Regions from separate parts of the Streptomyces sp. NPDC097981 genome, predicted to be linked through region 2. Evidence: riboswitches for the same ligand, from Rfam matches in the RefSeq annotation. Region 2 holds a riboswitch; the other holds the start of a gene.
What was found. A riboswitch is a leader RNA that binds a small molecule or an ion and turns the genes downstream of it on or off. The one in region 2 is predicted to bind cobalamin.
Positions count from the first base shown of each region.

Region 1: it holds a riboswitch for cobalamin, as region 2 does, so the genes downstream of both, ABTY04_RS07310 (cobalamin biosynthesis protein) here and ABTY04_RS04155 (ribonucleoside-diphosphate reductase subunit alpha) in region 2, are expected to answer to the same signal.

Region 1 covers NZ_JBEORW010000005.1:210,827-225,627, reverse strand. The annotation lists gene ABTY04_RS07330 (hypothetical protein) at 1-765, opposite strand, end outside; gene ABTY04_RS07325 (alpha/beta hydrolase family protein) at 883-2,013, opposite strand; gene ABTY04_RS07320 (inorganic phosphate transporter) at 2,368-3,663, shown strand; gene ABTY04_RS07315 (hypothetical protein) at 3,692-3,913, shown strand; cobalamin riboswitch at 4,015-4,165, shown strand; gene ABTY04_RS07310 (cobalamin biosynthesis protein) at 4,205-5,164, shown strand; partial or broken gene ABTY04_RS07305 (cobyric acid synthase) at 5,161-6,881, shown strand; gene ABTY04_RS07300 (putative cobaltochelatase) at 6,878-9,013, shown strand; gene cobO (cob(I)yrinic acid a,c-diamide adenosyltransferase) at 9,013-9,612, shown strand; gene ABTY04_RS07290 (cobyrinic acid a,c-diamide synthase CobB) at 9,618-11,009, shown strand; gene ABTY04_RS07285 (ZIP family metal transporter) at 11,012-11,749, opposite strand; gene cobC (Rv2231c family histidinol phosphate aminotransferase CobC) at 11,836-13,266, shown strand; gene ABTY04_RS07275 (CapA family protein) at 13,725-14,801, shown strand, end outside.
Region 2 covers NZ_JBEORW010000003.1:173,725-188,525, forward strand. The annotation lists gene ABTY04_RS04105 (SOS response-associated peptidase) at 1-234, shown strand, start outside; gene ABTY04_RS04110 (alpha/beta hydrolase family protein) at 253-909, shown strand; gene ABTY04_RS04115 (sigma-70 family RNA polymerase sigma factor) at 1,294-1,938, shown strand; gene rsrA (mycothiol system anti-sigma-R factor) at 1,935-2,237, shown strand; gene ABTY04_RS04125 (HD-GYP domain-containing protein) at 2,413-3,996, shown strand; gene ABTY04_RS04130 (HD-GYP domain-containing protein) at 3,993-5,264, shown strand; gene ABTY04_RS04135 (tetratricopeptide repeat protein) at 5,395-6,384, shown strand; gene def (peptide deformylase) at 6,451-7,086, shown strand; gene ABTY04_RS04145 (hypothetical protein) at 7,123-7,857, shown strand; gene ABTY04_RS04150 (ribonucleotide-diphosphate reductase subunit beta) at 7,966-8,982, opposite strand; gene ABTY04_RS04155 (ribonucleoside-diphosphate reductase subunit alpha) at 8,982-11,420, opposite strand; cobalamin riboswitch at 11,561-11,683, opposite strand; gene ABTY04_RS04160 (GNAT family N-acetyltransferase) at 11,735-12,235, opposite strand; gene ABTY04_RS04165 (Uma2 family endonuclease) at 12,314-12,898, shown strand; gene ABTY04_RS04170 (YbdD/YjiX family protein) at 12,942-13,139, opposite strand; gene ABTY04_RS04175 (carbon starvation CstA family protein) at 13,136-14,801, opposite strand, start outside.

The sequences.
Region 1 (14,801 bases), on a different contig from region 2:
GGTGGCGGCCGGGAGCGTGGCGTCCGGCAGGGCCGTTCCGGCGCCGGCCGGCTCGGGGCCGGCGGCCCGCGCGGCGGCCGACGTCCCGTCAGAGGGCGAACCCTCGCGCGCCGGAGCGTCGTAGGGGACCTCGCACCGCTCGTCGCGCAGTTCGGTGACCCGCTGGCCGAGCAGGTCCAGCAGATCCGGAACGGTCACGGGACCGGCGGACAGCTGGAGCAGGGAGAGCAGTTGGGGCATCGCCTCGACGACCTCCGCGACGACCGCGGGGGCGATGTCGGCAGGGGCCGGGTGGACCAGGGACCAGGCGTCGAACAGGGCGACCCAGCCGCGCAGTACGGCGGTGTCGTCGCGGTCCCAGGCCCGCAGCCGCCAGCCGGGCCGGGCATGGCCGCCGTGCACCTCGACGAGGCCGGCGAGCCGGGCGCGGTCCCAGCCGGCCCGGATCTGCCCGTGTGTCAGGTTCAGTTCACCGGCGGCGCGTTCGACGTCGGCGGCGGGCAGCGCTCCCGCCGGGGCGGGCCGGCCTCCGTCACCGGCACCGAGGTTGAGCTCGGCCCAGCGTGCGAGCCGTACCGCGTCGACGAGCGAGGCCCGGGCCCGGTTCGCGAGTTCGGCCGTGGCGGGGGTGCCCGCCGGGGGCCGGGAGGCGGGACGGGCGCGTCGGTCGGTCACCGCTTTGCGCGCCGCGGCGACGGAACGCGGGGAGAGGAGTCGGAGTCTGGAGTCGCGAGCCAACTGCTCATCAGGCTTTCGGGACGTCACGGAAGCAGTCTCGCCCGTCACTGGCCGAAAGCCCAAACGGAACCAGCCATTATCGGCGGTCGCCACGCGGACATACCAGGAAAATGCCCCCTCCCCGTCCCGTCCGGCACACGGCCTTCACATAAGAGGGGTGAGGAAGCGCCTCAGGGCCTCCTCGTATCCGGCCGGATCCGCGTTCCACATCGCCCCGTGGGGGGCCTCGTGGACGGTCTTCAGGGTGACCAGGTCCGGACGCGCGGCGGCGAGCCGGCGGGAGGGCTCCCACGGGGCGAGCGTGTCGTCCGGGCCGTGGAAGATCAGGACGGGGACGCGCAGCAGTCCGGGGTCCGCCCCCGGCGCCTTGCGGTCGACGCGCAGTCCGGCGCGCCCCTCGGCGGCCCGCACCGCGAGCGGCACCAGCGCGGCCGGGGTGCGGCGGGCCGCGACGAGTGCGCGCAGGGTGGTGTGCCAGTCGAGCACCGGCGAGTCCAGCACGAGCCCGGAGATCCGGTCGGCGAGGGCCGAGCGCTCGGCGGCGCGCAGGGCCATGGCCGCCCCGGTGGACCAGCCGTGCAGGACGACCCGGCGGGCGCCGTAGCGCACGGCGTAGCGGATGGCGGCGTCCACGTCCCGCCATTCCGATTCGCCGAGGTGGCCGAGTCCGTCCGGTGAGGAGGGGGCGCCGAGGTCGCCGCGGTAGGCGAGGTCGAGGACGGGCATCCGGTGGCCGTGCAGGAAAGGCATGACCACCATCGGGTGCTCGCGGCCGGCGCCGAGCCCGTGGACGGCGATCACCCAGGTGTCGCGGGCGGCGGGCACGAACCACGCGGGCAGCGCGCCGAGCTCGCCGGGGACGTCCACGTCGGCGTGGTCGAGCCCGAGGGCCGTGCCGGGGTTGCCCGCGTGGACCTGGGGGGTGAGGACGACGCGGGTGCCGGGGTCGAGGCTGCCGTGGGTGACGGCGAGCAGGCTGCGCACGACGGTGTCCGGGGTGTGCGCCGCCCCGCCTTGGACGCCCCCGACGACGGCGTGCACCCCCGGGCCGGCGAGCCCGTACGTGCCGGGGCGCAGGGAGGTCTGCGCGCGGGTCAGCACGACCTGCCCGGATCCGGTGGAATGGACGACGAGCCGCGGCCCGCCGGGCAGCGGGCGGCCCGGCTCGTGCCGCAGGGCGGCGTCGGCGGCATGCCGGCCGGCCGCGACCGCGACGGCGCCGGCACCGACGAGAGTGGTCGCGACGACCGCGGCCGTCGCTGTGGCGGTGGGCACCGCTCCAGTGTCGGGGCTCACACGTCGGCGGGCCACTGGAGCGGAATGTTCCGGATACCGCCGGAGCGGGGTCGAAAAGAGATCACGAAGAGGCCCGGCGGGCCGCCCGGCGGAGTGATCTAGATCTCTTCCGGAAGGCCTCCGGGGCGGTCCGGGAGGCCTCCCGCCCCCTGCGGACCCACCCGTTCACCCCGCTCTGACGTGCATTAATCGATGTATCAGCGGCAAAATCAGGACGAAGATGCCGATGGCACGACGGGCCAGTACACCGCTCCGCCCGAGTCAGTTCATCTTCCGTTCACCCAGGTTGCCTACGGTCGCCGAGCCACTGACGTCAAACAGAAGCCTGGGTAAATGGAGCACATAACGCTTCTCCTCGGGATCGTGATCATCACCGCTCTCGTGTTCGACTTCACGAACGGTTTCCACGACACGGCCAACGCGATGGCCACCACCATCTCGACCGGCGCCCTCAAGCCCAAGACGGCGGTGGCCATGTCCGCCGTGCTCAACCTCGTCGGCGCGTTCATGTCCGTGGAGGTCGCCAAGACGATCTCCAAGGGCCTGATCAACGAGGAGGGCATCCAGCCGGAAGTGATCTTCGCCGCGCTCGTCGGCGCGATCCTCTGGAACCTCGTCACCTGGCTGGTCGGACTCCCCTCCAGCTCCTCCCACGCCCTGATGGGCGGCCTGATCGGTGCCGCGGTCGCCTCCGCCGGCATCGGCGCGGTCAACGGCAGCGTGGTCGTCACCAAGGTGCTCATCCCCGCCGTCGCCGCCCCGATCGTGGCCGGCGTGGCCTCGATGCTGGCCGCGAAGGTCACGTACAAGCTCGGCGGCAAGGTCGGCGAGAAGACCTCCACCAAGGGCTACCGCGCCGGGCAGATCGCCTCGGCCGGTCTCGTCTCCCTCGCGCACGGCACCAACGACGCGCAGAAGACGATGGGCATCATCACCCTCGCCCTCGTCGCGGGCGGCGCCCTGGACTCCGGCGCGAACCCGCCGGTCTGGGTCATCGTCTCAGCCGGTATGGCCATCGCCCTGGGCACCTCGCTGGGCGGTTGGCGCATCATCCGCACCCTGGGCAGCGGCCTGACCGACCTGCAGCCGCAGCAGGGCTTCGCCGCCCAGACCTCGGCCGCCAGCGTCATCCTCGCCTCCTCCAGCCTCGGCTTCTCCCTCTCCACCACCCACGCGTGCTCCGGCGCCGTCATGGGTGCGGGTCTGGGCCGCAAGGGCGGTGTGGTCCGCTGGTCCACCGCCACCCGCATGTTCATCGCCTGGGGCCTGACCCTGCCGGCCGCGGCGATCGTCGCCTCCGGTGCCGAGCTGGTCATGCGCACCGGCGACATCGGCGTCGCCGCCGTCGCGCTCTTCCTGATCGCCTCCTGCGTCGCCATCTGGGCCATCTCGCGCCGCCAGGTCGTCGACCACAGCAACGTCAACGCGGCGCAGCCGGCCGCGGCCGAGGAGCCGGGTGTCATCACCACGGCCATGGCCGCCGTCACCGTGCCGCCGACCGCGGCCGCCGAGGCCGCGGCCGCGGCGGGTACGACCGCCGCCGTCACGGACGACGCCCTGAAGGCCACCATCTCGGCGGCCGCCCCGACGACCCCGACGACCCCTGCGGCTCCGGCCGCCGCGGTCTGACCCCGAGAACGACAGAGGAATCCGCAGCATGAAGATCGACTGGGCAGCACTCGGCTCCGTCTTCGGGGTCAGCCTCTCCGCCACCGTCGCGCTCGTGGCCCTGTTCACCCTGGGCCTGGTGGGCCTCTCCAAGCACGAGGCCGCCACCGAGCAGGGCGGCACCGCCACCCTGGCCCGCAGCGGTGCGTACGCCTGCTTCGCGCTGGTCGCGGCGGCCGTGGTGTACGGGTTCTACCTGATCGTCGCCTGACCGTCTCGGGCACGGCGTACGAAAGCTCCCTCCGGGTTTCCCGGGGGGAGCTTTCCCGTGCCTGTGACCTGTCTCGCCGCAGGTCAACGGCGAGTTGACGGGCGTTCGCGGTGCGTGGTGGACTGCCCGAGCCAATACGGCGGCATGGAGAGGAAGTCCGGTGCGAATCCGGCGCGGTCCCGCCACTGTCACCGGGGAGCACGCGGCACGTGCCCCCCGGGAGCCAGGAACTCCCACCGCCGGACACGTCGAACCAGGGCGCGGACCCTGAGTGAGGACATACCTGCCACCATGCGTGCCTCTCGCGTCTTCGCGTACGGCGCCACGGCGGGCCTGATCGGCGACCGGATCCTCGGTGATCCGCGCCGAGGGCACCCCGTGGCCGCCTTCGGACGTGCCGCCGCCGCCGTCGAGCGCGCTCTGTGGCGCGACGACCGCGCCCGGGGCCTCCTCCACACCCTTGTCTGCGCCGGGGGCGCGGCCGCCGTCGGTGCGCTGGGCGCCCGCGCCGTGCGCTCCCGGCCCGCGGCCGCCCGTATCGCCCTGACCGCAGCGGCCACCTGGGCCGTCGTCGGCGGCACCTCGCTGGGCCGGGAGGCCCGCGCCATCGGCGGCGCGCTCGCCGCAGGCGACGCCGAGGTGGCCCGCGAGCGGCTGCCACACCTGTGCGGGCGCGACCCGCAGGCCCTGGACGAGCAGCAGCTGGCCCGCGCCGTCGTGGAGTCGGTCGCCGAGAACACCTCCGACGCGGTGGTCGGGGCCCTGGTGTGGGGCGCGGCCGCGGGTGTCCCCGGGCTGCTGGCGTTTCGCGCCGTGAACACCCTGGACGCGATGGTGGGCCACAAGTCGCCGCGGTACCTGCGCTACGGCTGGGCCTCGGCCCGGCTCGACGATCTCGCGGGCTGGCCGGGCGCCCGGCTGACCGCTCTGGCCGCCGTACTGGCCGGCCCCGACCGGCGGGGAGCCGTACGGGCCTGGCGTGCCGACGCCGCCAAGCACCCGAGCCCGAACGCCGGGCCCGTGGAGGCCTCGTTCGCCGGGGCGCTCGGCGTACGGCTGGGGGGCACCCTGGCGTACGGGGGGCGGGTCGAGCACCGGGCCGTGCTGAACGGCGAGGCGGGGCGGCCGGTGGAGGTCGCGGACATCGAACGGGCGGTGCGGCTGTCACGGCAGGTGACGTGGCTGGCGCTGGGCACGTGTGTGGCACTGCGGTGTGCGGTGTCGCGCCGGGCTGGGAGGGGACGCGCGTGAACGGCTCGAAGCGGGGCGGCGGACTCCTCGTCGCCGGCACGACATCGGACGCGGGAAAGAGCGTGGTCACGGCCGGCATCTGCCGCTGGCTGGCCCGGCAGGGCGTGAAGGTGGCGCCCTTCAAGGCGCAGAACATGTCGCTGAACTCGTTCGTGACGCGCGAGGGCGCCGAGATCGGGCGCGCGCAGGCGATGCAGGCGCAGGCGGCGCGCGTCGAGCCGACGGCGCAGATGAACCCGGTGCTGCTCAAGCCCGGCAGCGACCGCAGCAGTCAGGTGGTGCTGCTGGGCAAGCCGGTGGGCGAGATGAGCGCCCGCGGCTACCACGGCGGACGCCAGGAGCAACTTCTCGGGATCGTCACGGACTGCCTGGAGCAGCTGCGGGGCACGTATGACGCCGTGATCTGCGAGGGAGCGGGCAGTCCGGCGGAGATCAACCTGCGCCGGACCGACATCGTGAACATGGGCATCGCGCGCGCCGCGCGGTTCCCGGTGGTCGTGGTCGGGGACATCGACCGGGGCGGGGTCTTCGCCTCGTTCTTCGGGACGACGGCGCTGCTGTCTCCCGAGGACCAGTCTCTGATCGCCGGATACATGGTGAACAAGTTCCGCGGCGACGTGTCGCTGCTGGAGCCCGGCATGGAGATGCTGCGCGGGCTGACGGGGCGGGCGACGTACGGGGTCTTGCCGTTCCGGCACGGGCTGGGGATCGACGAGGAGGACGGGCTCCGGGTCTCCCTGCGGGGTGCGGTGCGCGAGTCGGTCGTCGCGCCGCCGGTCGGCGAGGACGTCCTGCGGGTCGCGGTGTGCGCGGTGCCGCTGATGTCGAACTTCACGGACGTCGACGCGCTGGCCGCGGAGCCGGGCGTGGTGGTGCGGTTCGTGGACCGGGCCGAGGAGCTGGCCGACGCGGACCTGGTCGTCGTACCGGGTACCCGCGGCACGGTGAAGGCCCTCCAGTGGCTGCGCGAGCGCGGGCTGGCGCAGGCGCTGGCCCGGCGCGCCGCCGAGGGCCGGCCGGTACTGGGCATCTGCGGCGGTTTCCAGGTGCTCGGCGAGCACATCGAGGACGAGGTCGAGTCCCGGGCGGGCTCGGTGGACGGCCTCGGCCTGCTGCCGGTGCGGATCCGCTTCGAGCGGGAGAAGACCCTGGCGCGGCCGGAGGGTTCGGCGCTGGGCGAGCCGGTGACGGGCTACGAGATCCACCACGGGGTGGCCGAGGTCCTGAGCGGGGAGCCGTTCCTGGACGGCTGCCGGGTCGGGTCGGTGTGGGGCACCCACTGGCACGGCTCGCTGGAGTCGGACGGCTTCCGCCGGGCGTTCCTGCGGGAGGTGGCCCGGGCCGCCGGGCGCCGGTTCGTCCCCGCGCCGGACACCTCGTTCTCGGCGCTGCGGGAGGAACAGCTGGACCTGCTGGGCGACCTGATCGAGGAGCACGCGGACACCGCCGCGCTGCTCCGCCTGATCGAGACCGGAGCCCCGTCGGGCCTCCCGTTCCTCCCGCCGGGCGCCCCGTGACGGCCCCGGCTCTGCGGGCGGCCGTTCCCCACCCCGCCCCTTCCCGCAGTACCGGTCAGCGGCTCCGCCGCGGGCGGGGCTCCGCCCCGGACCAGGAAAAGGCGGGGCGGGGAGAGGCTCCGCGCCGCGGGACCCGCACCCCGAGCCCCCGTACCCGACAGTGCACGCGTACCCGTACAGAAGGAGTGAGCACCGCATGAGCACGCCCTACCCGTTCACCGCAGTGGTCGGCCAGACCGACCTGCGGCTGGCGCTGCTGCTCAACGCCGTGAGCCCGGCGGTCGGCGGCGTGCTCGTGCGCGGCGAGAAGGGGACCGCCAAGTCCACCGCCGTCCGCGCGCTGTCCGCGCTGCTGCCGCAGGTCGACGTCGTCCCCGGCTGCCGCTTCAGCTGCGCGCCCGCCGCGCCCGACCCGGCCTGCCCCGATGGTCCGCACGAGCCCGGCGAGGGCACGGCCCGCCCCGCCCGCATGGTCGAGCTGCCGGTCGGTGCCTCCGAGGACCGCCTGGTCGGCGCCCTCGACATCGAACGGGCCCTCGCCGAGGGCGTGAAGGCCTTCGAGCCCGGCCTGCTCGCCGACGCGCACCGCGGCATCCTGTACGTCGACGAGGTCAACCTCCTCCACGACCACCTGATCGACCTGCTCCTGGACGCCGCGGCGATGGGCGCCTCCTACGTCGAGCGCGAGGGCGTCTCCGTACGCCACGCCGCCCGCTTCCTGCTCGTCGGCACCATGAACCCCGAGGAGGGCGAGCTCCGCCCGCAGCTCCTCGACCGGTTCGGCCTGACCGTCGAGGTGGCGGCCTCCCGCGAGCCCGCGCAGCGCGTCGAGGTGGTGCGCCGCCGGCTCGCGTACGAGGACGACCCGGCCGGATTCGCGACCCGCTGGGCGGGGGACGAGGCGGACGTGCGCGCCCGCGTCGTGGCCGCCCGGGCCCTGCTCCCGGAGGTCCGTCTCGGCGACGCCTCGCTGCTCCAGATCGCGGCGACCTGCGCGGGCTTCGAGGTCGACGGCATGCGCGCCGACATCGTGATGGCCCGTACGGCGACCGCGCTGGCCGCCTGGGCCGGACGGATCGACGTGCGCAAGGAGGACGTGCGGCAGGCCGCGCTGCTGGCGCTCCCCCACCGGCGCCGCCGCAACCCCTTCGATGCGCCCGGCCTCGACGAGGACAAGCTCGACGAGATCCTGGACCGGTTCCCCGACGAGGAGCCGGACACCGAGCCCGAGCCCGAGCCCGAGCCCGACCCCGACCCGGAGCCCGGGGGTCCCGACGACGACGGCGGTCCCGACGGCGGGGGCGGCGGCCCGGTGCCCCCGCAGGGCGGCGGACCCGAGGCCCCGGAAACCCCCGAGGCTCCCGAGGCCCCCGACGCCCCCGATGCGCCTGACGCACCGCAGTCCCCCGAGCCGCAGCCCGCCTCCCGGGAGGGCGCCGCGCCGGAGCAGGCCGCCGTACGGGCCGCCGAGCCGTTCCGGACCAGGATGCTCAGCGTGCCGGGCCTCGGCGAGGGCGCCTCCGGGCGGCGTTCGCGCGCCCGCACCGCGCACGGCCGGACCACCGGCGCCCAGCGCCCCCGCGGCCAGCTGACGAAGCTGCACCTCGCCGCGACCGTCCAGGCCGCCGCCCCGCACCAGAAGGCGCGCGGGCGCAGCGGGCGCGGGCTCGTCGTCCGCAAGGACGACCTGCGCCAGGCCACCCGGGAGGGCCGTGAGGGCAACCTGGTCCTCTTCGTCGTCGACGCCTCCGGCTCGATGGCCGCCCGGCAGCGCATGAGCGCGGTCAAGGGCGCGGTGCTCTCGCTGCTGCTGGACGCCTACCAGCGCCGCGACAAGGTCGGCCTGATCACCTTCCGCGGCGCCGCCGCCGAACTGGCGCTGCCGCCCACCTCCTCGGTGGACGCGGCCGCGTCCCGGCTCGAACAGCTGCCGACCGGCGGGCGCACCCCGCTCGCCGCCGGCCTGCTCAAGGCCCACGAGGTGCTGCGGATCGAGCGGCTGCGCGACCCCAGCCGCCGTCCGCTGCTCGTGGTCGTCACCGACGGGCGGGCCACCTCTGCCGGTTCCGTCGGCGGCCGGGCGGACGGCTCGCCGCGCGAGCTGGCCGGGCGCAGCGCCCGGCTGCTCCAGGCGGAGGGCGTCGCGTCGGTGGTCGTGGACTGCGAGTCGGGGCCGGTCCGGCTGGGGCTGGCCGGCGTACTGGCCGCCGATCTCGGCGGACCCGCCGTCACGCTCGACGGGCTGCGGGCCGACTCGCTGGCCGGGCTCGTGAAGGACGTACGTACCGCAGTGACTTCCCCGTCTCACCACACCACCAGGAGGGCCGCGTAATGCCGCAGGGACAGCCGACCGTCGTTCCGGACGACGGACTCACGACGCGCCAGCGCCGCAACCGCCCGCTCGTCTTCGTCCACACCGGCCCGGGCAAAGGCAAGTCGACGGCGGCCTTCGGGCTGGCGCTGCGCGCCTGGAACCAGGGCTGGCCGATCGGGGTGTTCCAGTTCGTCAAGTCGGCGAAGTGGAAGGTCGGCGAGGAGAACGCGCTCAAGGTGCTCGGCGCCTCCGGCGAGGGCGGCTCCGTCGTCTGGCACAAGATGGGCGAGGGCTGGTCCTGGGTCCAGCGGGACGCGCAGCTCGACAACGAGCAGGCGGCCAAGGAGGGCTGGGAGCAGGTCAAGCGCGACCTGGCCGCGGAGACGCACAGGCTGTATGTGCTGGACGAATTCGCGTACCCGATGCACTGGGGCTGGATCGACGTGGACGAGGTCATCGAGGTGCTGCGGAACCGGCCCGGTACCCAGCACGTGGTGATCACGGGGCGCAACGCCCCCGAGAAGCTGGTGGAGTTCGCGGACCTGGTCACGGAGATGACCAAGGTCAAGCACCCGATGGACGCCGGCCAGAAGGGCCAGAAGGGCATCGAGTGGTGACGTCCGTGAACGTGCCGCGACTGGTGATCGCCGCACCGTCCTCCGGCAGCGGCAAGACCACCGTCGCGACGGGCCTGATGGCGGCCTTCTCGGAGCGCGGTCTCGCCGTGTCCCCGCACAAGGCCGGGCCCGACTACATCGACCCCGGCTACCACGCGCTGGCCACGGGACGGCCGGGGCGGAACCTGGACGCCTTCATGTGCGGGCCGGAGCTGGTCGCTCCGCTGTTCGCACACGGGGCCGCGGGGTGCGACCTCGCGATCGTCGAGGGTGTGATGGGCCTCTACGACGGGGCAGCGGGGCGGGGTGAGCTGGCGTCGACGGCGCAGGTCGCGAAGCTGCTGCGGGCGCCGGTGGTGCTGGTGGTCGACGCCTCGTCGCAGTCGCGGTCGGTGGCGGCGCTGGTGCACGGCTTCGCGTCGTTCGACCCGCAGGTGCGGCTGGGGGGCGTGATCCTGAACAAGGTCGGCTCCGACCGGCACGAGGCGATGCTGCGGGAGGCGCTGGAGGAGGCCGGGATGCCGGTCCTCGGTGTACTGCGGCGGGCTCCGCAGGTGGCTGCGCCGTCGCGGCACCTGGGGCTGGTGCCCGTCGCCGAGCGGCGCTCGGACGCGCTGTCGTCGGTCGCGGCGCTGGCCGACCAGGTCCGGGCGGGCTGTGACCTGGAGTCCCTGCTGGCCCTGGCCCGCACGGCCCCGCCGCTGGCGTGCGAGGCCTGGTCGCCGGAACAGGCCCTGTTCCCCCACCCCGCCCCTTCCCGAAACGGGGGCAGCGCCCCCGGCGGCGGCGCCGCACCCGTCATCGCCGTCGCGGGCGGACCGGCCTTCACGTTCTCCTACGCCGAGCACGCCGAGCTGCTCACCGCCGCCGGAGCGGAGGTCGTCACCTTCGACCCGCTCAGGGACGAGGTCCTGCCCGGGGGAACCGCCGGCCTGGTGATCGGCGGCGGGTTCCCCGAGGTGTACGCCCCCGAGCTCGCCGCCAACGAGCCGCTGCGCAAGGCCGTCGCGGACTTCGCCGCGGCCGGCGGGCCCGTGGCCGCCGAGTGCGCCGGACTGCTGTACCTGGCGCGGTCGCTCGACGGGAAGCCCATGTGCGGGGTCCTGGACGCCGACGCGCGGATGTCGGAGCGCCTGACCCTCGGCTACCGCGATGCCGTCGCGGTGTCGGACAGCGCCCTCGCCGCCGCCGGTACCCGGCTGCGGGGCCACGAGTTCCACCGCACGGTCGTCGAACCCGGTGCCGGTGCCGCCCCCGCCTGGGGGTTCACCCGCCCCGAACGCCGGGTCGAGGGCTTCGTCCGACGCGGTGTGCACGCCAGCTACCTGCACACGCACTGGGCGGCGGAGCCCTCCGTCGCCCGCCGCTTCGTGGAAGCGGCGGCAGCGCACCGGTGACATCAGTCCGCGAGGCCCACCACCAGCCAGATCCCGGCCACCCCGCCCACCGTGCACATCAGCGTGGACAGGGCGGGGTGTCTGTGGTGCGCCTCGGGCAGGATCTCGGCCGCCGCCAGGTACAGCAGGACCCCGCCGAAGAAGCCGAGGTACGCCCCGAGCGGTTCCTCCGGAAGGGTGAACAGCAGAGTGGACACCGCGCCCAGCACGGGGGCCACCGCGTCCGCGAACAGCATCAGCACGGCCTTGCGGCGGGCGTTCCCGTACAGCCGGGTGAGCGTGTACGTGTTGAACCCGTCGGCGAAGTCGTGCGTGATGACGGCCAGCGACACCGCCACGCCCATCCCGCCGCCGACCTGGAACGCCGCGCCCAGGGCCACTCCGTCGGCGAAGCTGTGGCCGACCATGGCGGAGGCCGCCGTCAGCCCGACCTCGGGGACGCGGCCCCCGTTCCCGGCCCCGTTCTCGGCCCCGTGCGCGGCCTGCCGTACCGCCAGCAGGCGTTCCACGACGTGCGCGATCAGGAACCCGGCCACGAAGAGCAGCAGGGCGAGCGGGACGCCGAACACCGGGCGGCCCGCCGCGCTCAGCGACTCCGGCAGCAGGTCGAGGCCCACGACGCCGAGCATCAGCCCGCCCGCCAGGCCCAGCACGAGATGGCGGCGGTCGGTGACGCGTTGCGCCGTCCATCCGCCCGCCAGGGTCATCAGGAACGCGCCCAACGCCACGATCACGGCCATGTGCCCCTCAATACCGACTCCTCGCCCCATGCGCACGTGTGCGCGCGGGCGGCGGGTCACGAACCATTGACGACTACGGAGGGGGCATGAACCCTGTGGGCGAGTACGCGACGCAGCTGGTGGTCGGGGTCGGCGGACGTGCAGGGGTGTCCGTGGCGGAGGTCTGCGCCCTGGTCGAGGAGACGCTGCGGGGGGCCGGGCTGGCCGCCGGGGCGGTGAAGGCGCTGGCCACGGTGGAGTCGAAGGCGGGCGAGGCGGGGATCGCAGGCGCGGCGGAACGTTTCGGCGTGCCGCTGCTCAGCTATCCCGCCGAGAAGCTTGCGGGCATCTGCGTACCGCACCCCTCCGACGCGGTGCGCGACGCCGCCGGGACGTCGTCGGTGGCGGAGGCCGCGGCCCTCGCGGGCGGCGGGGAGCTGCTGGTGCCGAAGCGCCGGTCGGTGGCGGCGACGTGCGCCGTGGCCACCGCGCAGGCGCACGACCTGCGCCATCACGGGGACGCGGAGGTGCGGGGCGACGGCGGCGCGCTGGTGGACCTCGCGGTCAACGTACGGGCGCACACCCCGCCGAAGTGGCTCAAGCAGCGCATCGCGGCTTCGCTCGACGCTCTCTGCGCATACCCCGACGGGCGGGCGGCCCGCGCGGCGGTGGCGGCTCGGCACGGGCTGCCGGCCGATCGGGTGCTGTTGACGGCCGGGGCCGCGGAGGCGTTCGTGCTGATCGCGCGGGCCCTGGGCGCGCAGCGGCCGGTCGTGGTGCACCCCCAGTTCACGGAGCCGGAGGCGGCCCTGCGCGACGCGGGGCACACGGTGGAGCGGGTGGTGCTGCGGGCGGCGGACGGGTTCCGGCTGGACCCGGCGGCGGTGCCCGAGGACGCGGACCTGGTGGTGGTCGGCAACCCGACCAACCCGACGTCCGTCCTGCACCCGGCGGCGGTGCTGGCCGCGCTGGCCCGGCCGGGCCGGATCCTGGTGGTGGACGAGGCGTTCATGGACGCGGTCCCGGGTGAGCGGGAGGCACTGGCCGGGCGGACGGACCTGCCGGGTCTGGTGGTGCTGCGGAGCCTGACCAAGACCTGGGGGCTGGCGGGGCTGCGGATCGGCTACGTGCTGGCCGAGCCGGAGGTGATCGCGAAGCTGGCGGCTGCGCAGCCGCTGTGGCCGGTGTCGACGCCGGCGCTGGTGGCGGCGGAGGCCTGTGTGGCCCCGGCGGCGCTGGCGGAGGCGGAAGCCGCGGCCCGGCAGATCGCGGTGGACCGGGAGCACCTGCTGGCGGGGCTCGCGGAGTTCGAGGAGATCACGGTGTCGGGAGTGGCGGAGGGGCCGTTCGTCCTGATCCGGGTGGCGGGTGCGGCGGAGATCCGCACCCGGCTGCGCGCCCTCGGGTTCGCGGTCCGCCGCGGGGACACCTTCCCGGGCCTGGACCACTCCTGGCTCCGGCTGGCCGTCCGCGACCGCGCCACGACGGGCCGCCTCCTCCAGGCCCTCGACCACGCGCTCGCGCTGACGACGCGGTAGCGGCCGGCTCCCCCTCCACCCGGCCCGGGCGGTCGCTCGACTCCCCCTCTGCCCGGCCCGGGCGGTCGCGTCACCGAGCGGTCCCCGCCCGGGCCGGCCCCGTCACCCGGACCGACCCTGCCCCGGCACCCACCCCGCCCGGACCCCACGGGCCGCGCCCCCAGGGTCCCGCCCGGCCGCGCGACCCCGCGACCCCACAGCCACGCCGAGCCACGCCGGATCCCGCCGGGCCCCGGCCGGCCACGCCGGATCCCGCCGGGCCGGGCGGCAGGCAGCGCCGATCCGACGTGGATCGCCGGCGACGGCCCGGGCAATCTGCGCCGGGCAGTCGGCTCGCCCCCGTCGGCGCCTCTGACCTGCGGCGCCGCGAATATCCGGACGTTCAGGCTCCGTTGGCGGGGCGGGGCGGAGGTAGGCGATGATCTCCGCATCTGCAGGGGAGCTCCGGGGGGACCGGTATGAACAAAACAGCCAAAACAGGCGCGGCGCTGGCGGCCGTGGCGATCGTGGCGGGCGGGATCCTCGCCATGCCGAGCCTGCTCGACCACGGCAAGGACGCCGGCGAGCAGCGGCTCCAGGCCAAGCCCGGCCAGGGCAAGGCTAGCCCCAAGACGCCCGCCGACGCCCGGCCGTTCACGCTGATCGCGACCGGCGACATCATCCCGTACCCGTCGATCATCCAGCGGGCCGCGGACGACGCGCAGGGCACCGGACAGAGCCACGACTTCCGGAAGATACTCGCGGGGGTCAAGCCCCTGGTGGCCGCCGCCGACCTGGCGATATGCCACCACGAGATACCGTACGGAAAGCCCGGCGGCCCCTACACCGGATATCCCGCGTTCAAGGCCCCGCACCAGCTGGCCGACGCACTGAAGGACGCCGGGTACGACAGCTGCTCGACCGGCTCGAACCACACCCTGGACGACGGCTACGACGGCCTCGTCCGCACGCTGGAGCACCTCGACCGGGTCGGCATCAAGCACGTCGGATCGGCCCGCAGCGCCGACGAGGCCAAGGCCCCGGCGGTCCTCTCCGCCGGCGGCGCGAAGGTCGCGCAGCTGGACTACACGTACGGGACGAACGGCATCCCGGTCCCGGCCGGAAAGCCCTGGTCCGTCAATCTGATCGAACAGAACCGGATCATCGCCGACGCCCGCGCAGCCCGGGCGGCCGGTGCGAACGTCGTCCTCCTCAGTCTCCACTGGGGCACCGAGTGGCAGACGGCGCCCGACCAGCAGCAGCACGATCTGGCGCAGGCGCTGACCGCCTCGCGCGGCCCGGACGGGCTCCCCGACATCGATCTGATCCTCGGTACGCACAACCATGTGCCCCAGCCCTACGAGAAGATCAACGGCACCTGGGTCGTCTTCGGCATGGGCGACCAGGTCGCCAGCTTCTACGAGGCCGAAAAGGCGCGCGGCAACATGTCCTCGATCCCGCGCTTCACCTTCGCCCCGGCGGCCGCCCACCCCGGCCGCTGGGAGGTGACCAAGGCCGAGTACCTGACGCAGTACTCGGACATGGACCCGCCGTTC
Region 2 (14,801 bases):
GCGTCGCTCGCCGACATCCACCCCCGGATGCCGCTGATGCTGACCCCGGACCGCTGGGACGCCTGGCTGGACCCGGCCCGGACCGACGCCGCTGAACTCCAGGCCCTGCTCGCACCGCCCCCGGGCGGGCTGATGCGGGCCTACCCGGTGTCCACCGCCGTCAGCAACGTGCGCAACAACGGGCCGGAGCTGCTCCACGAGCTGGCCGCGCCGGAGGAGGGCACGCTCTTCTAGGCCGTGCAGGATGGCTGCATGACCACGCGTACCGAGAGCGTCGACACCCCGGCGGGCGAGGCCCGCATCACCTGGCACCACGCCCCCGCCCGCACGGCCCGCCTCGTGCTGGCCCTCGGCCACGGCGCCGGCGGCGGCATCGAGGCCCGCGACCTCCAGGCCCTGGCCGCCGCCCTGCCCGCCCAGGGGGTCACCGTGGCGCTCGTCGAGCAGCCGTGGCGGGTCGCCGGGAAGAAGGTGGCCGCCGCGCCCAAGGTGCTGGACGAGGGCTGGCGGGGCCTGTGGCCGGCGCTGGCGAAGCCCGGACTGCCGGTGGTGGCGGGCGGACGCAGCGCCGGGGCCCGGGTGGCCTGCCGGACCGCCGCCGAGCTGGGGGCGGCCGGCGTGCTGGCCCTGGCGTTCCCGCTGCACCCGCCCGGCCGGCCCGAGAAGTCCCGGGCCGAGGAGCTCACCGGCGCCGGGCGGCCCGCCCTGGTCGTCCAGGGCGGCCGGGACCCCTTCGGGCGGCCGGCCGAGTTCCCGCCGCCGACCGCGCAGGCCGCGTACGAGCTGGTGGAGGTCCCGCACGCCGATCACGGCTTCGCCGTGCCGAAGACGGCCGGTCCGACCCCGGAGGAGACCCTTGAGGTGATCACCGGGGCCGCTGCCGCATGGCTCGCCGCACTTCCCCTCTGAACCCCGCTCGAACCCGGCCACAGGGCCGCTCGAAATCCGGTGGAGCGCCGTCGCGGGGGCGCGACGGATTTCGCGGGTCCCGTACGTGATGTGGACCACCGTGCGGCCCAGGACCTGACAGAGGCGGAAAACCCGGCCCCCGCCCGGGAATGCCCGGCCCCACCCTTCTGTTGTCCCCGATGTCAGAAGCACGGGAAATCGTCGGAGGAGAGGGAGCGCATGACCCAGGTCATCAGCCAGTACCGTCCGCAGGCGGCAGGCCTGGACTGGACGGTCCTGCCCGGGCCGAAGCGCGGCCCGCTTCAGGCGGCGGAAGGCCGGGATGGTCGACTATTCTCCGATTCGAGCGGGTCCGCTTTCGGAGCCGTCACGCAGTCGGAGGAGGTGGGTCCTGTCGCTGGGACCGACGAAGGCCACGCGGAGGAGACGACCCAGGAGCGCAATGCGCGCTTCGAGAGGGACGCCCTCGGCTACCTCGACCAGATGTACTCGGCCGCACTGCGCATGACGCGCAATCCGGCCGACGCCGAGGACCTGGTCCAGGAGACGTACGCGAAGGCATACGCGTCCTTCCACCAGTTCCGCGAAGGCACCAATCTCAAGGCGTGGCTCTACCGCATTCTGACCAACACGTTCATCAACTCCTACCGTAAGAAGCAGCGTGAACCGCAGCGCAGCGCCGCGGAGGAGATCGAGGACTGGCAGTTGGCGCGCGCCGAATCGCACATGTCGACCGGGCTGCGTTCCGCCGAGTCGCAGGCGCTCGACCACCTGCCCGATTCGGATGTGAAGGAAGCGCTCCAGGCCATTCCGGAGGAGTTCCGCATCGCGGTCTATCTTGCCGACGTAGAGGGCTTTGCGTACAAGGAGATCGCGGACATCATGGGTACACCCATCGGTACAGTCATGTCGCGACTGCACCGTGGCCGCCGTCAACTCCGCGGAATGCTGGAGGACTATGCCCGTGAGCGCGGGCTGGTCCCCGCCGGCGCGGGAGAGTCGAACGACCTGAAAGGCTCGGGCTCATGAGCTGCGGAGAGCCGCACGAGACGGAGTGCTCTGAGGTCCTGGACCACCTGTACGAGTTCCTGGACCACGAGATGCCGGACAGTGATTGCACGAAGTTCGAGACGCACTTCGGCGAGTGCAATCCCTGCCTGGAGAAGTACGGCCTCGAACAGGCCGTGAAGAAGCTGGTGAAGCGTTGCTGCGGTTCGGACGACGTGCCGACCGACCTGCGCTCGAAGGTCATGGGACGGATCGAGCTGATCCGTTCCGGCCAGGCCGTCCCCGATCACGACGTGACCGCGGATCCCGCCACCGGCTGACCGAACAACCGCCCCTGGAAGCCCACTTCGTTCACCCGAAGGTGCTAATCCGGGGGCGCCCGTACGGCGCAATACGAAAATGTGGCCCACTGCGCAAAGGGCCCCACCTATTCTCCCCAGACGGCGCCGGTGAGATCCGGTGCCGGGTGTGCACGGCACAGGGGAGGAGAGCGCCATGCGGGTACTTCCGCCGGCGGCGCGTGCATACATCCTGTGCGCCGTCCTCGCGGCATCGGCCTGCGCCGCCCCGGCCTTCGCCGGCTCCGGAACCCCCTGGCCCGCCGTGGGACTGCTGGCCTTCCTCTACCTCGGCTGCGAACTCGCCAAGATGTGCCCGTTGCCGGGCGGCCGGGTCCCCGAGGGCATCGGCTCCTTCTTCCCCGTGGTGCTCGCCGCCGTCTTCCTGCTGCCGCCGGCCGCGGCCGCGCTCGTCGCGCTGCCCGGCGGGTTCGCCCAGGCGGTGGTCCGGCGGCCCGTCAGGGTCCGCCGGGTGTGGCACGCGGCGCAGCAGGCCACCGCCGCCTGGGCCGCGGGAAGGACGTTCGGGCTGCTGGGCGGCCCGGCCGCGCTGGGCGGAAGCTCCTTCGGCCGGGCCTTAGGGGGGTCAGGGGCGTCCGGTGCGGCCGGCCCGGTCGCCGACTTCCCGTACGTGATGCTCCCCGCGGCGGCCGCGGCCGCCGCCTTCTGCCTCGTACTGACCGCCCTCGACGCGGGCGTCCTGGCCGCCGCCGAGCGCCGGCCCGCGCGGCCCGCCGGGCGCGGACCGCTCAACCTCCCCCGGATTCCGTCCGGGGGGACCCCCACCCTGGCCCCGCACTGCGTGCACGGCCTCGCCGGGCTGGTCATGGCCGTCATGTGGCGCAGCCCGTACGGGGTCCCGGCCGCGCTGCTCGCCCTGCTGCCGATGTACATCTCCTGCTGGGTCTTCGCCCAGTACCAGCGCGAGCGGGCCGCCCACCAGGCGGCCGTCCGGGCGCTCGTCCAGGCCGTCGACCTCAAGGACCGCTACACGCGCGGCCACGGCGAGCGCGTCGGCCAGGCCTCGGCGATGATCGCCCGCGAGCTGGGCATGGCCGAGGACCGGCTGGAGGTCGTCCGCATCGCCGGGATCCTGCACGACGTCGGCAAGATCGGCGTCCCGACCCGGCTGCTGCGCAAGGACGGCCCGCTGACCCCCGAGGAGCGCCGGGTCATCGAGCTCCATCCCGAGTACGGGCACGAGATGGTGCGCGGCATCGGCTTCCTGGGGGAGGCCCGGTCCGCGATCCTGCACCACCACGAGCGGGTCGACGGCTCCGGCTACCCGTACGGGCTGTCCGGCGAGCAGATCCCGGTGCTGGCCCGGGTGGTGGCGGTGGCCGATGCCTTCGACGCGATGACCTCGACCCGCTCGTACAGCCGGGCCAGGCCGGTGCCGACGGCCCTGGCCGAGCTGGAACGGTGTGCGGGGGCGCAGTTCGATCCGGCGATGGTGCACGCGCTGGCCGACGCGATCGGCCGGGACGGCTGGCACCCGGTGGTCACCGCGGACGACGACGACCTCCAGGTGATCCCGGCCGGTTCCGGTTCCGGTCCTGGTTCCGGTGCCGCGTGTGCCGCCGCCGGGGCGGCCCCCCTGCCGGGCGGGACCCCCGCGCCGGCACTGCCCGCACTCCCCGCCCAGGGCCGGCTGGCCATCCGCCGCTCGCGCACGCGCGCACGCTCGCGTACGCGCACCCGCACACTTGCCCGGGATGCGGACAGCGGGGACGGCGCGTGAGGGCCCGGGTGGTGTGGACGGTGCGCGCGGCCGCCGGACTGCTCACCCTGGCCGGGCTCGGGCACACCCTGTGGCACGGCGTCGTCGAGCCCGGTACGGCCCTGGCCTTCGGCACCCTGATCGCCTGCGGTGAGCTCGCCCGCCGCGACACCCGGGCCGCCCGGGACGAGGGCGGGGACCGCAGGCCGGCGCCGCTGGGCTGCGCCGGCGCCCTCGCGTACGCCCTGCTCGGCCCGAACGCCGCCCAGCCCACCCACCACGGGGCGCTCCAGGTCGTCGCGGTCGTCGTCGGCGCCGCGCTCGCCGGGACGGTCCCGCACATCGCCCTGGGCCGCGGGCCGGCCGCCGATCACCTGGCCCGGCGGGTCCTGACCGTCGCCTTCGCCGCCGCCTGCTTCCAGCCGCTCTACGACTCCGGCCGGCTCGGGCACGGGATCGGGCAGGGCCCGTACCTCGTTCTCTACCTGGTCTTCCTGCTCGGCCTCACCGCCCTGTGCGACGCCGTGCTCGCCGCCGCGCTCGCCGGCGCCGGCACGGCCCGGCCGTACGGGGCCCTGCTGCGCGACGAGCTGCGCGCCCGGCTCGGCATCGGCTCGGCGATCCGCGCAACCGGGGTCGTCATGGCCCTCGGCGTGGCCGTCGCCGGCCTGTGGACCCTGCCCGTCCTCTGCGTGCCCCTGCTGCTGACCCAGATGTCCTCCCACCGGATCAGCGCGATCCGCACCACCTACCGCCAGACCATCACCTCCCTGGCCCGGGCCACCGAGATCGCCGGCTGCACCCGTCCGGGGCACTCCCGCCGGGTCGCGGCGCTGAGCTGCGCCGTCGGCCGGGAGCTGGGCCTGTCGGAGCGGGAGCTCACGGTGCTGGAGTACGCCGCCCTCATGCACGACATCGGCCAGCTCTCCCTCGTCGACCCGGTCCGGTCCGGGGCCACCGCGGCCCTGCCCGCCGCCGAGGCCCGCCGGATCGCCGCGCTCGGCGGGGAGGTGGCCCGGCAGACCGGGGTGCCCGCCGAGGTGGCCGTGATCGTGGAGCGGCAGGCCGACCCGTACCGGGAGCAGCCCGTCGCCGCGCGCATCGTGCGGGCGGTCAACGCGTACGACGACCTGCTGGGCGGGAGCCGTCACCCGGGAGGCTCACTGGCGGCCCTGGAGCAGCTCCGGCTGGGCACCGGGCGCGACTACCAGCCCGAGGTCGTGGAGTGCCTCGCAAGGGTTCTGGCCAGGGACGGACGTGACAGAGTTGTTCCCGTCCCACCTGGGTAACCCATGGGTAATGAGCGGCCGTCCGAGTGGGCATGGTTGGATGCCAGTAGGAGTGTCCGTGAGGGTGTCCGCAAGGCTGCACCGTAGTCCCCCAGCCACCGCTGGGGGTGCCCCCAAGCAGGCGGGAATCGTGAGGATCTTCGGGAAGGTACGGCATCGGCCCTCCGCCTCGTGGCGGCAGGCCACCGACCGCGCGTTCACGCTGATCGGCGACGGGCGGTACGAGGACGCGGGTGCGCTGCTGACGAGAGCCGCGGACCTGGAGCCCTGGCTGTCCGAGTCCTGGTTCAACCTCGCCCTGCTGCACAAGTTCCGGCACGACTGGGAGCAGGCCCGGGCCGCCGGGCTGCGCGCCGTGGCCCTGCTGGACCGCGAGACCGGCGCCCCGGACTGGTGGAACGTCGGGATCGCCGCGACCGCGCTCCAGGACTGGCCGCTGGCCCGCCGGGCCTGGCAGGCGTACGGGCTGAAGGTGCCCGGGGACCCGCACGGCAAGGGCGGCGAACCGGTCGGCATGGAGCTCGGCAGCGCCGCCGTGCGGCTGTCCCCCGAAGGGGAGGCCGAGGTGGTCTGGGGCCGCCGGCTCGACCCGGCCCGCATGGAGGTCCTGTCGATCCCGCTGCCCTCCTCGGGGCGGCGCTGGGGCGAGGTCGTCCTGCACGACGGCGTCCCGCACGGCGAGCGGGTCACCGCGGCCGGCCCTTCGTACCCGGTGTTCGACGAGATCGAGCTGTGGGCGCCCTCGCCGGTGCCGACCTGGGTGGTGCTCCTGGAAGCGGCCACCGAGGCGGACCGCGACGCACTGGAGCAGCTGGCCTCGGACGCGGGCTTCGCTGCCGAGGACTGGTCGTCCTCGGTGCGGCTGCTGTGCCGGACCTGCTCGGAGAGCGTGATGCCGAGCGGTGAGGGCGACGGGGAGCAGCTCGACCCGCACGACCACAGCGAACCGGGACATCCGGGGCCGCTGGGCCACCGTACGAACGGCTCCGGCCCGCTGTGGGTGCCGGAGCGCGAATGCGGCATCGCGGCGCCGGCCGGTCTGGTGCGCGGACTGCTCGACGGCTGGGTCGCGGACAGTCCGGACACCCGGGAGTGGCGGGATCTCGAAGAAGTCTGCTGACCGGGCACCGTAGGCTGTACCGGCACATTGGTGAACGGGTGGACTTACGGAAGGCGTACGGCGGACATGGCGCAGCAGGAGAACGAGGTCGTCGAGATCGTCAACGACGGGTACGTCGTGGACACCGAGGACTGTGAGGCGCGCGAGCTCGCCCACCGCGAGCGCGGCACCGTCCGCCCCATCACGGTGGTCGGCAACCCCGTCCTGCACCGCGAGTGCAAGGACGTCACCGAGTTCGGCGACGAACTCGCGCAGCTGATCGACGACATGTTCGCCAGTCAGAAGGCCGCCGAGGGCGTGGGCCTCGCCGCGAACCAGATCGGCGTGGACGCGAAGGTCTTCGTCTACGACTGCCCGGACGACGAGGGCATGCGCCACACCGGTGTCGTGGTCAACCCGAAGCTGGTGGAGCTGCCGGCCGCCTCCCGCGTGCTCGACGACTCCAACGAGGGCTGCCTGTCGGTCCCGACGGCGTACGCCGCACTGGCCCGCCCGGACTACGCCGAGGTGACCGGCCAGGACGCCCAGGGCAACCCGATCAAGGTCCGTGGCACCGGCTACTTCGCGCGCTGCCTCCAGCACGAGACGGACCACCTGTACGGGTACCTGTACATCGACCGCCTCTCGAAGCGGGACCGCAAGGACGCCCTGCGCCAGATGGAAGAGGGCACCCCGCGCTACGAGACGGTTCCGAACGCGTAATCCCTCCGTTCGACACGGCTCCCGGGGCGGGCCGGCATGGACGTGGTGCACGACTTCCGGCCCGCCGGCGCCTTGTGGTTCATCACGACCACGTTCGTCGGCGGGGTCGGGAAGGACACGAAGACCATCACCGCGACCCTGGGGGCGGCGCCTCCCGCCTGCGACCCGATCGCGCTGGACAAGGACGCGTTCGCGGTGGGCCACAGCGAGGGCCTCAAGGACGGCCGCGTGGACGGCTTCGCGGACACCTACCGCCAGAGCTACGACGACGCGTTCAACAAGAAGAAGCCCGGCCTCACGGCCGACGAGTGCCAGGACCTCGCGCTCAAGACCTTCCAGGACGCCTACGGCAAGGGCTACGAGACCGGGTTCAAGGAGGGCCAGGCCAAGGGCGGCAAGGTGGGCGAGAAGGAGGGCCAGGAGGACCGCCAGAAGGGGAACACCTCCCGCAACGTCACCATCAGGCTGGTCCAGGTGACGGCCACTCCGGCGTCCGGCGAGGCCGACTGCGCCCAAGGCATCCGGTTCACCGCGAACCTCGTGGGCATGGGCGCCGGCACGATCCAGTACCACTGGGAGCGGGCCTCCGGAAAGGTGCCGGGAACCGTGGAGTTCTCCGGCGGCGACAACGAGGTCAAGACGGTGACCGACCAGGCGGCCGTTCCGGCCGGTGTGACGACGGCCACCCTGACCCAGAAGATCGTGATCGACAACGGGCCTTCGCAGGGCAAGACGGCGCAGGCGAGCGCCAACGTCACCTGCAAGAAGTAGGGCGAACGGCACGCGCGCACGGCGGAACGTCCGCGCCCCCGGGTCTCCCCGGGGGCGCGGACGTTTCCGAGCCGGCTGCGCGGACGGGCCGCGGCGGCCGGACAGGACTTAGAAGTCCTCGTCCAGGTCGACCGTGCCCTCGACCGCGACCTGGTAGGCCGACGGACGCCGCTCGAAGAAGTTCGTCAGCTCCTGGACGCCCTGGAGCTCCATGAACGAGAACGGGTTCTGCGAGCCGTAGACCGGCGGGAAGCCGAGGCGGACAAGGCGCTGGTCCGCGACGCACTCCAGGTACTCGCGCATCGACTCGGTGTTCATGCCGGGCAGGCCGTCACCGCACAGGTCGCGGCCGAACTGCAGCTCCGCCTCGACGGCCTCCTTCAGCATGTCCGTGACCTGCTGCTGGAGGGTCTCGTCGAAGAGCTCCGGCTCCTCCTTGCGGACCGTGTCCACGACCTCGAACGCGAAGTTCATGTGCATGGTCTCGTCGCGGAACACCCAGTTGGTGCCGGTGGCCAGGCCGTGCAGCAGACCGCGGGACCGGAACCAGTACACGTACGCGAAGGCGCCGTAGAAGAACAGGCCCTCGATGCACGCGGCGAAGCAGATCAGGTTCAGCAGGAAGCGGCGTCGGTCGGCCTGCGTCTCCAGCCGCTCGATCTTCTCGACCGAGTCCATCCACTTGAAGCAGAACTGCGCCTTCTCGCGGATCGACGGGATCTCCTCGACCGCGTCGAAGGCGGCCGCGCGGTCGTCCGGGTCGGGCAGGTAGGTGTCGAGCAGCGTCAGGTAGAACTGGACGTGCACGGCCTCCTCGAACAGCTGGCGCGACAGGTACAGGCGCGCCTCCGGGGAGTTGATGTGCTTGTAGAGCGTCAGCACCAGGTTGTTCGAGACGATCGAGTCGCCCGTGGCGAAGAACGCGACGAGGCGGCCGATCATGTGCTGCTCGGCGGGCGTCAGCTTCGCGAGGTCGGCGACGTCCGAGTGGAGGTCGACCTCCTCGACGGTCCAGGTGTTCTTGATCGCGTCCCGGTAGCGCTCGTAGAAGTCCGGGTAGCGCATGGGGCGCAGGGTCAGCTCGAAGCCCGGGTCGAGGAGGTTCTTCTTTTCCGTGGAGCTCATTACTGGCAGGCCTCGCAGGACTCGGGGTTCTCAAGGGAGCAGGCCAGCGCCTCGGCGTCGAGGGCCTGCGGAAGGGTGGTGGCGTTCGCGGGGGCGGCGGCCTGGGCGGCGGCCGGGACGGCGGCGCCGGACGCGGCGCGGGCGATCTTCGTCGCCGGGCGGGAACGCAGGTAGTACGTGGTCTTCAGGCCCTGCTTCCAGGCGTACGCGTACATCGACGACAGCTTGCCGATGGTGGGCGTCTCCAGGAAGAGGTTCAGCGACTGCGACTGGTCCAGGTACGGGGTACGGGCCGCCGCCATGTCGATCAGGCCGCGCTGCGGGATCTCCCACGCCGTGCGGTACAGCTCGCGGACCTCGGCCGGGATCCAGTTGAAGCCCTGAACCGAGCCGGAGGAGTCGCGCAGCGCCTCGCGGGTCTGGGCGTCCCACACGCCGATCTTCTTCAGGTCCTCCACCAGGTAGCCGTTGACCTGGAGGAACTCGCCCGACAGCGTCTCGCGCTTGAAGAGGTTGGAGACCTGCGGCTCGATGCACTCGTACACGCCCGCGATCGAGGCGATCGTCGCCGTCGGCGCGATGGCCAGCAGCAGCGAGTTGCGCATGCCCGTGGCGGCGATGCGGGCGCGCAGCGCGTCCCAGCGCTCCGGCCAGGAGAGCTCGACGTCGTAGTGGTCGGGGTGCAGCACGCCCTGGGCGGTACGGGTCTGCTCCCAGGCCGGGAGGGTGCCGTGCTTCTCGGCCAGGTCCGCGGAGGCCTCGTAGGCCGCCAGCATGATCCGCTCGGCGATCCGCGTCGAGAGGGCCTTGGCCTCGGCGGAGTCGAAGGGCAGGCGCAGCTTGAAGAAGACGTCCTGGAGGCCCATCGCGCCCAGGCCCACCGGACGCCACTTGGCGTTGGAGCGGCCGGCCTGCTCGGTCGGGTAGAAGTTGATGTCCACGACGCGGTCGAGGAAGGTCACGGCCGTGCGGACCGTCTCGTCGAGGCGCTCCCAGTCCATCGCCCCCTCCTCGCCGCGGGCTCCTGTGAGGACGAACGCGCCGAGGTTGACCGAGCCGAGGTTGCAGACGGCGGTCTCGCCGTCGTTGGTGACCTCGATGATCTCGGTGCACAGGTTCGAGGAGTGGACCACCGTGCCGGGCAGGGCGGTCTGGTTCGCGGTCCGGTTGGAGGCGTCCTTGAACGTCATCCAGCCCTGGCCGGTCTGCGCGAGGGTGCGCATCATGCGGCCGTACAGGTCGCGGGCGGGCATGGTCTTCCTGGCCAGCCCGGCGGCCTCGGCCTTCACGTAGGCGGCGTCGAACTCGGCGCCGTACAGGTCGACCAGCTCGGGCACGTCGGCCGGGGAGAACAGCGACCACTGGCCGTCCGCGTTCACGCGGCGCATGAACTCGTCGGGGATCCAGTGCGCCAGGTTCAGGTTGTGGGTGCGGCGGGCGTCCTCGCCCGTGTTGTCGCGGAGCTCCAGGAACTCCTCGATGTCCGCGTGCCAGGTCTCCAGGTAGACGGCGGCGGCGCCCTTGCGGCGGCCGCCCTGGTTCACGGCGGCGACGGAGGCGTCGAGCGTCTTCAGGAACGGCACGATGCCGTTGGAGTGGCCGTTCGTACCGCGGATCAGCGAACCGCGGGCGCGGATGCGGGAGTACGAGAGGCCGATGCCGCCGGCGTGCTTCGACAGGCGCGCGACCTGGTGGTAGCGGTCGTAGATCGAGTCGAGCTCGTCCAGCGGGGAGTCCAGCAGGTAGCAGGAGGACATCTGCGGGTGCCGGGTGCCGGAGTTGAAGAGCGTGGGGGAGGACGGCAGGTAGTCGAGGCGGCTCATCAGCCGGTACAGCGAGGCCACTTCCTCGACGGCCTGGACGCTGTCGTTCTCGGCGAGGCCGCAGGCCACGCGCAGCATGAAGTGCTGCGGGGTCTCGATGACCTGGCGGGTGATCGGGTGGCGCAGCAGGTAGCGGCTGTGCAGGGTGCGCAGGCCGAAGAAGCCGAAGCGGTCGTCGGCGCCCTCGGCGAGCGTGTGCTCGACCAGCGCGTCCAGGCGGCTCGCGTGCAGCGCCACGAACTCGGCGGTGCGGTCGGCGATCAGGCCCTCGCGGTGGCCGACCGCGACGGAGGCGGAGAACGAGGTGGCTCCCTGGCCGGCGGCTTCCTCGGCGACGGCCAGCGTCAGCAGCCGGGCGGCGAGCCGGGAGTACGCCGGGTCCTCGGAGATCAGACCGGCGGCGGCCTCCGTGGCCAGCCCGCGCAGTTCGGCCTCGTCGGCGGCGGCGCTGCGCCCGCGGAGCGCGGCGGCGGCGACCCGGCCCGGGTCGGTGTCGGGGAGGTCGGCCGTCAGCTCGGTGAGGGTACGCAGCAGCGCGGCCCCAGGTCCCCCGGTCTCGATTCCGGTGTCGGACGGGTCGGACTCGGCGCGCGGTGCGGAAGGCGCGATGGTCACGGGGGGAGCTCTCCCTCGCTCGGCTCCGGGACACCTGTGGTGCGGGCGCGAGCGGGCGCGCGCGGGCCCTGTCGGGGCACACCGCGCGGCGTCCACCGGCCCAACCGCGAGGCCCGGACGTGTCGGCACCCGGTTCGGTCGAGCCGGGCGCACTGTCGGCAGGTCCTCGGACTTCGGTGACACCTATGGGTGTACTTCATACCGTTGCGGGACAGTTCCGGATTCGCACCGGATTCCCCTGCGGCGACAGCGAAGATGAGCATACATGTGGGGGCCACCCCCTGGGTGACCCCCTAGATGTTGTGTCGCAGTGGCTACAGATCGAGACCGTACGTGAGCAGAGAGAGGCCGGGGAAAGGCTCCCAGTCGCGTTCCGGGGTCCGTGTGAAGCCCAGGCGTTCGTAGATCCGGTGGGCCCCGGTCATGTCGTCCGACGTGGACAGCACCAGGCGCCGTACCCCGTCGAGCGCCCGGGCGCGCTCGATACAGGCCCGTACGAGAGCCTCGCCGGCGCCCCGTCCGCGGCCCTCCCGGGCGACTGCCAGCATCCGGAACTCGGCCTCGTCGGTACCGGCGATGTCGCGGAACGAACTCCCGGGCGGGGCGAAGGCCACGCCTCCGAGCAGCTGCCCGTCGCTCCGCGCGGCGACCAGTATCTCGCTGACGGCGGCCCGCCCGGCCACGTCCCGCAGCCGCGCGAGGTACGGGTCCTCCTCGCCGAAGGTCAGCAGCCCGTCGCCGAGATAGGCCTGGGCGGTGATCTCTCCGAGCGTCCCGTACTCCGCCGCCAGCGCCTGCCTGATCACGATGTCCATGCGGTCGAGTGTGCCGGACGGCTGTCGGCGCCCGGCGCTATCGTCGGAGACAGCACCGTCGAGGAAGGCGAGCGAGGCATGACCGTGATGACCGACCGGCCCCACATGACGACCGAAGACTTCGAGGACCTGGCGCGCATAGCGGCTCGCATGAGGGAGGGGACGCGGCTGGAGTTCATCGACGGGGTTATCAGGAGCAAGGCCATGCCGGACGGCGACCACCAGACGATCATCGAGTGGCTGACGCGGATCTGCATGCAGTACCGGCCGGAACTCTGGCTGCACGGGGGGCAGGGCATCAAGGCCCAGTCGTATCGGGGAGGGCGGGCCATCCCGGACGCGGTGCTGGCGCCTTCCAGGGCGTTCGCCGGGCAGGGCGACTGGGTCGACCCCGACCCGATCCTCATGGCCGTCGAGGTGACCTCGTGGGATTCGGACACCCACCGGCGTGACCATGTCGAGAAGCCCCGCGCATACGCGGAGACGGGTATCCCGGTCTACCTGCTGATCGACCGGGCCAAGTGTGAGATCTCCGTCTACAGCGAGCCCAACGGCCGACGTTACGAGAACGTCCGTACTGTCCCCTACGGCAAGGACATCTTGCTCCCGGACCCTGTCGACATCACCCTCCAGACCGAGCCCCTCAAAGACTGGGTGCGCTGAACGGTGAAGGGCCGCCGCGGTGCGCGGCGGCCCTTCACCCGGTTCAGCAGCAGCGGAAGCCCTCGCGGGGGTCCGCCTCGCGGGAGTCCGTGCGGGCGCGTTCGAAGGCGCGCCGGGTCAGGACCTCGGCCTTGGGGTCGTGCGAGCGGGCGTGCGCGACGTACCGGTCGTACGCCGCCTCGCCCGAGAACTCCCGTACGAAGAACCGCGCCTTCGCCAGCGCCGCGCGGACGCCGCTCACGCCACCGGCTCCTTCGCGCGGCCGCCGCCCGCGTCCAGGCCGGCGGCGGCGAGCTCGGCCCGCTCCTCGGCCGTCGCGATGAGCCCGGCCGGGGCGATGATCTTCGACTCGGTCCACGGGACCTCGGACAGCCTGACCGTCTCGGGGCTGCCGACCGCCTTGAGGCAGGTCCGTGCCGCGTCCAGCAGCACGATGATGATCAGGGCCGCGAAGAGCGCCGACAGCACGCCGTCGACCGTGGCGTTGGTGACGATGGTGTGCATCTCGTCCATGTTCTTGGCGGGCTTGAGTACCTTCCCGGCGTCGATGCCCTCCTGGTACTTGTCGCGCTGCGCGAAGAAGCCGACCTTCACGTCGTCGGAGAACACCTTCTGGTAGCTCGCGGTGAGCGTGACGGCCACGTCCCAGGCCAGCGGGACGCCGGTCACCCAGGCCCACGTGAGCCGCCCGGACTTCACCAGCAGCGTGGTGCAGACGGCCAGGGCCACCGCCGCCAGCAGCTGGTTCGCGATCCCGAACAGCGGGAACAGCTGGTTGATTCCGCCCAGCGGGTCCTTGATGCCGACCCACAGGAAGTAGCCCCAGCCGCCGACGACGAGCGCGCTGGCCAGCCATACGCCCGGCTTCCAGCTGATGTCCTTGAAGGGCTTGTGCACGTTGCCGAGGGTGTCCTGGAGCATGAACCGGCCGACCCGGGTGCCCGCGTCGAGGGTGGTCAGGATGAACAGGGCCTCGAACATGATCGCGAAGTGGTACCAGAACGCCTTCGTCCCGGCGCCGCCGATCACGGACGAGAAGATCTCCGACATTCCGAGTGCGAAGGTCGGCGCGCCGCCCGTCCGGGACAGCAGGCTCGCCTCCTCGACGTCCTTCGCGGCCTGGGTGAGGTACTCGGGCGAGATGGCGAAGCCGAAGTGGGCCACGGCCTGGGAGGCGGTCTCGACCGTGGTGCCGATGACGCCGGCGGGGGAGTTCACCGCGAAGAACAGGCCGGGCTCGATGATGGTGGCCGCGATGATCGCCATGACGGCGACGAAGGACTCCGTCAGCATGGCGCCGTAGCCGATGACCCGGACCTGGGTCTCCTTCTGGATCATCTTCGGCGTGGTACCCGAGGAGACCAGCGCGTGGAAGCCGGACAGGGCGCCGCAGGCGATGGTGATGAAGACGAAGGGGAACATCGACCCGGCGAAGACCGGACCGTCCCCGCGGGCGGCGAAGTCGGTGACCGCAGGCATCTTCAGGGTCGGCATGGCGACGACCACGCCCAGGGCGAGGAGCGCGATGGTGCCCACCTTCATGAAGGTGGAGAGGTAGTCGCGGGGCGCGAGCAGCATCCACACCGGAAGCACCGACGCGATGAAGCCGTACGCGACCATCCAGAGGACCAGGGTCTCCTTCTCCAGCGTGAAGGTGCTCGCCAGCGAGGACTCGGCGACCCAGCCGCCCGCGACGATGGCGAGCAGCAGCAGCGCGACGCCGATGACGGAGATCTCGGTGACCCGGCCCGGCCGCAGTACGCGCAGGTAGAAGCCCATGAAGAGGGCGATCGGGATCGTCATGCCGATGGAGAAGACGCCCCAGGGGGAGTGCGCCAGCGCGTTGACGATCACCAGGGCGAGCACCGCCAGCAGGATGATCATGATGGCGAACACGGCGACC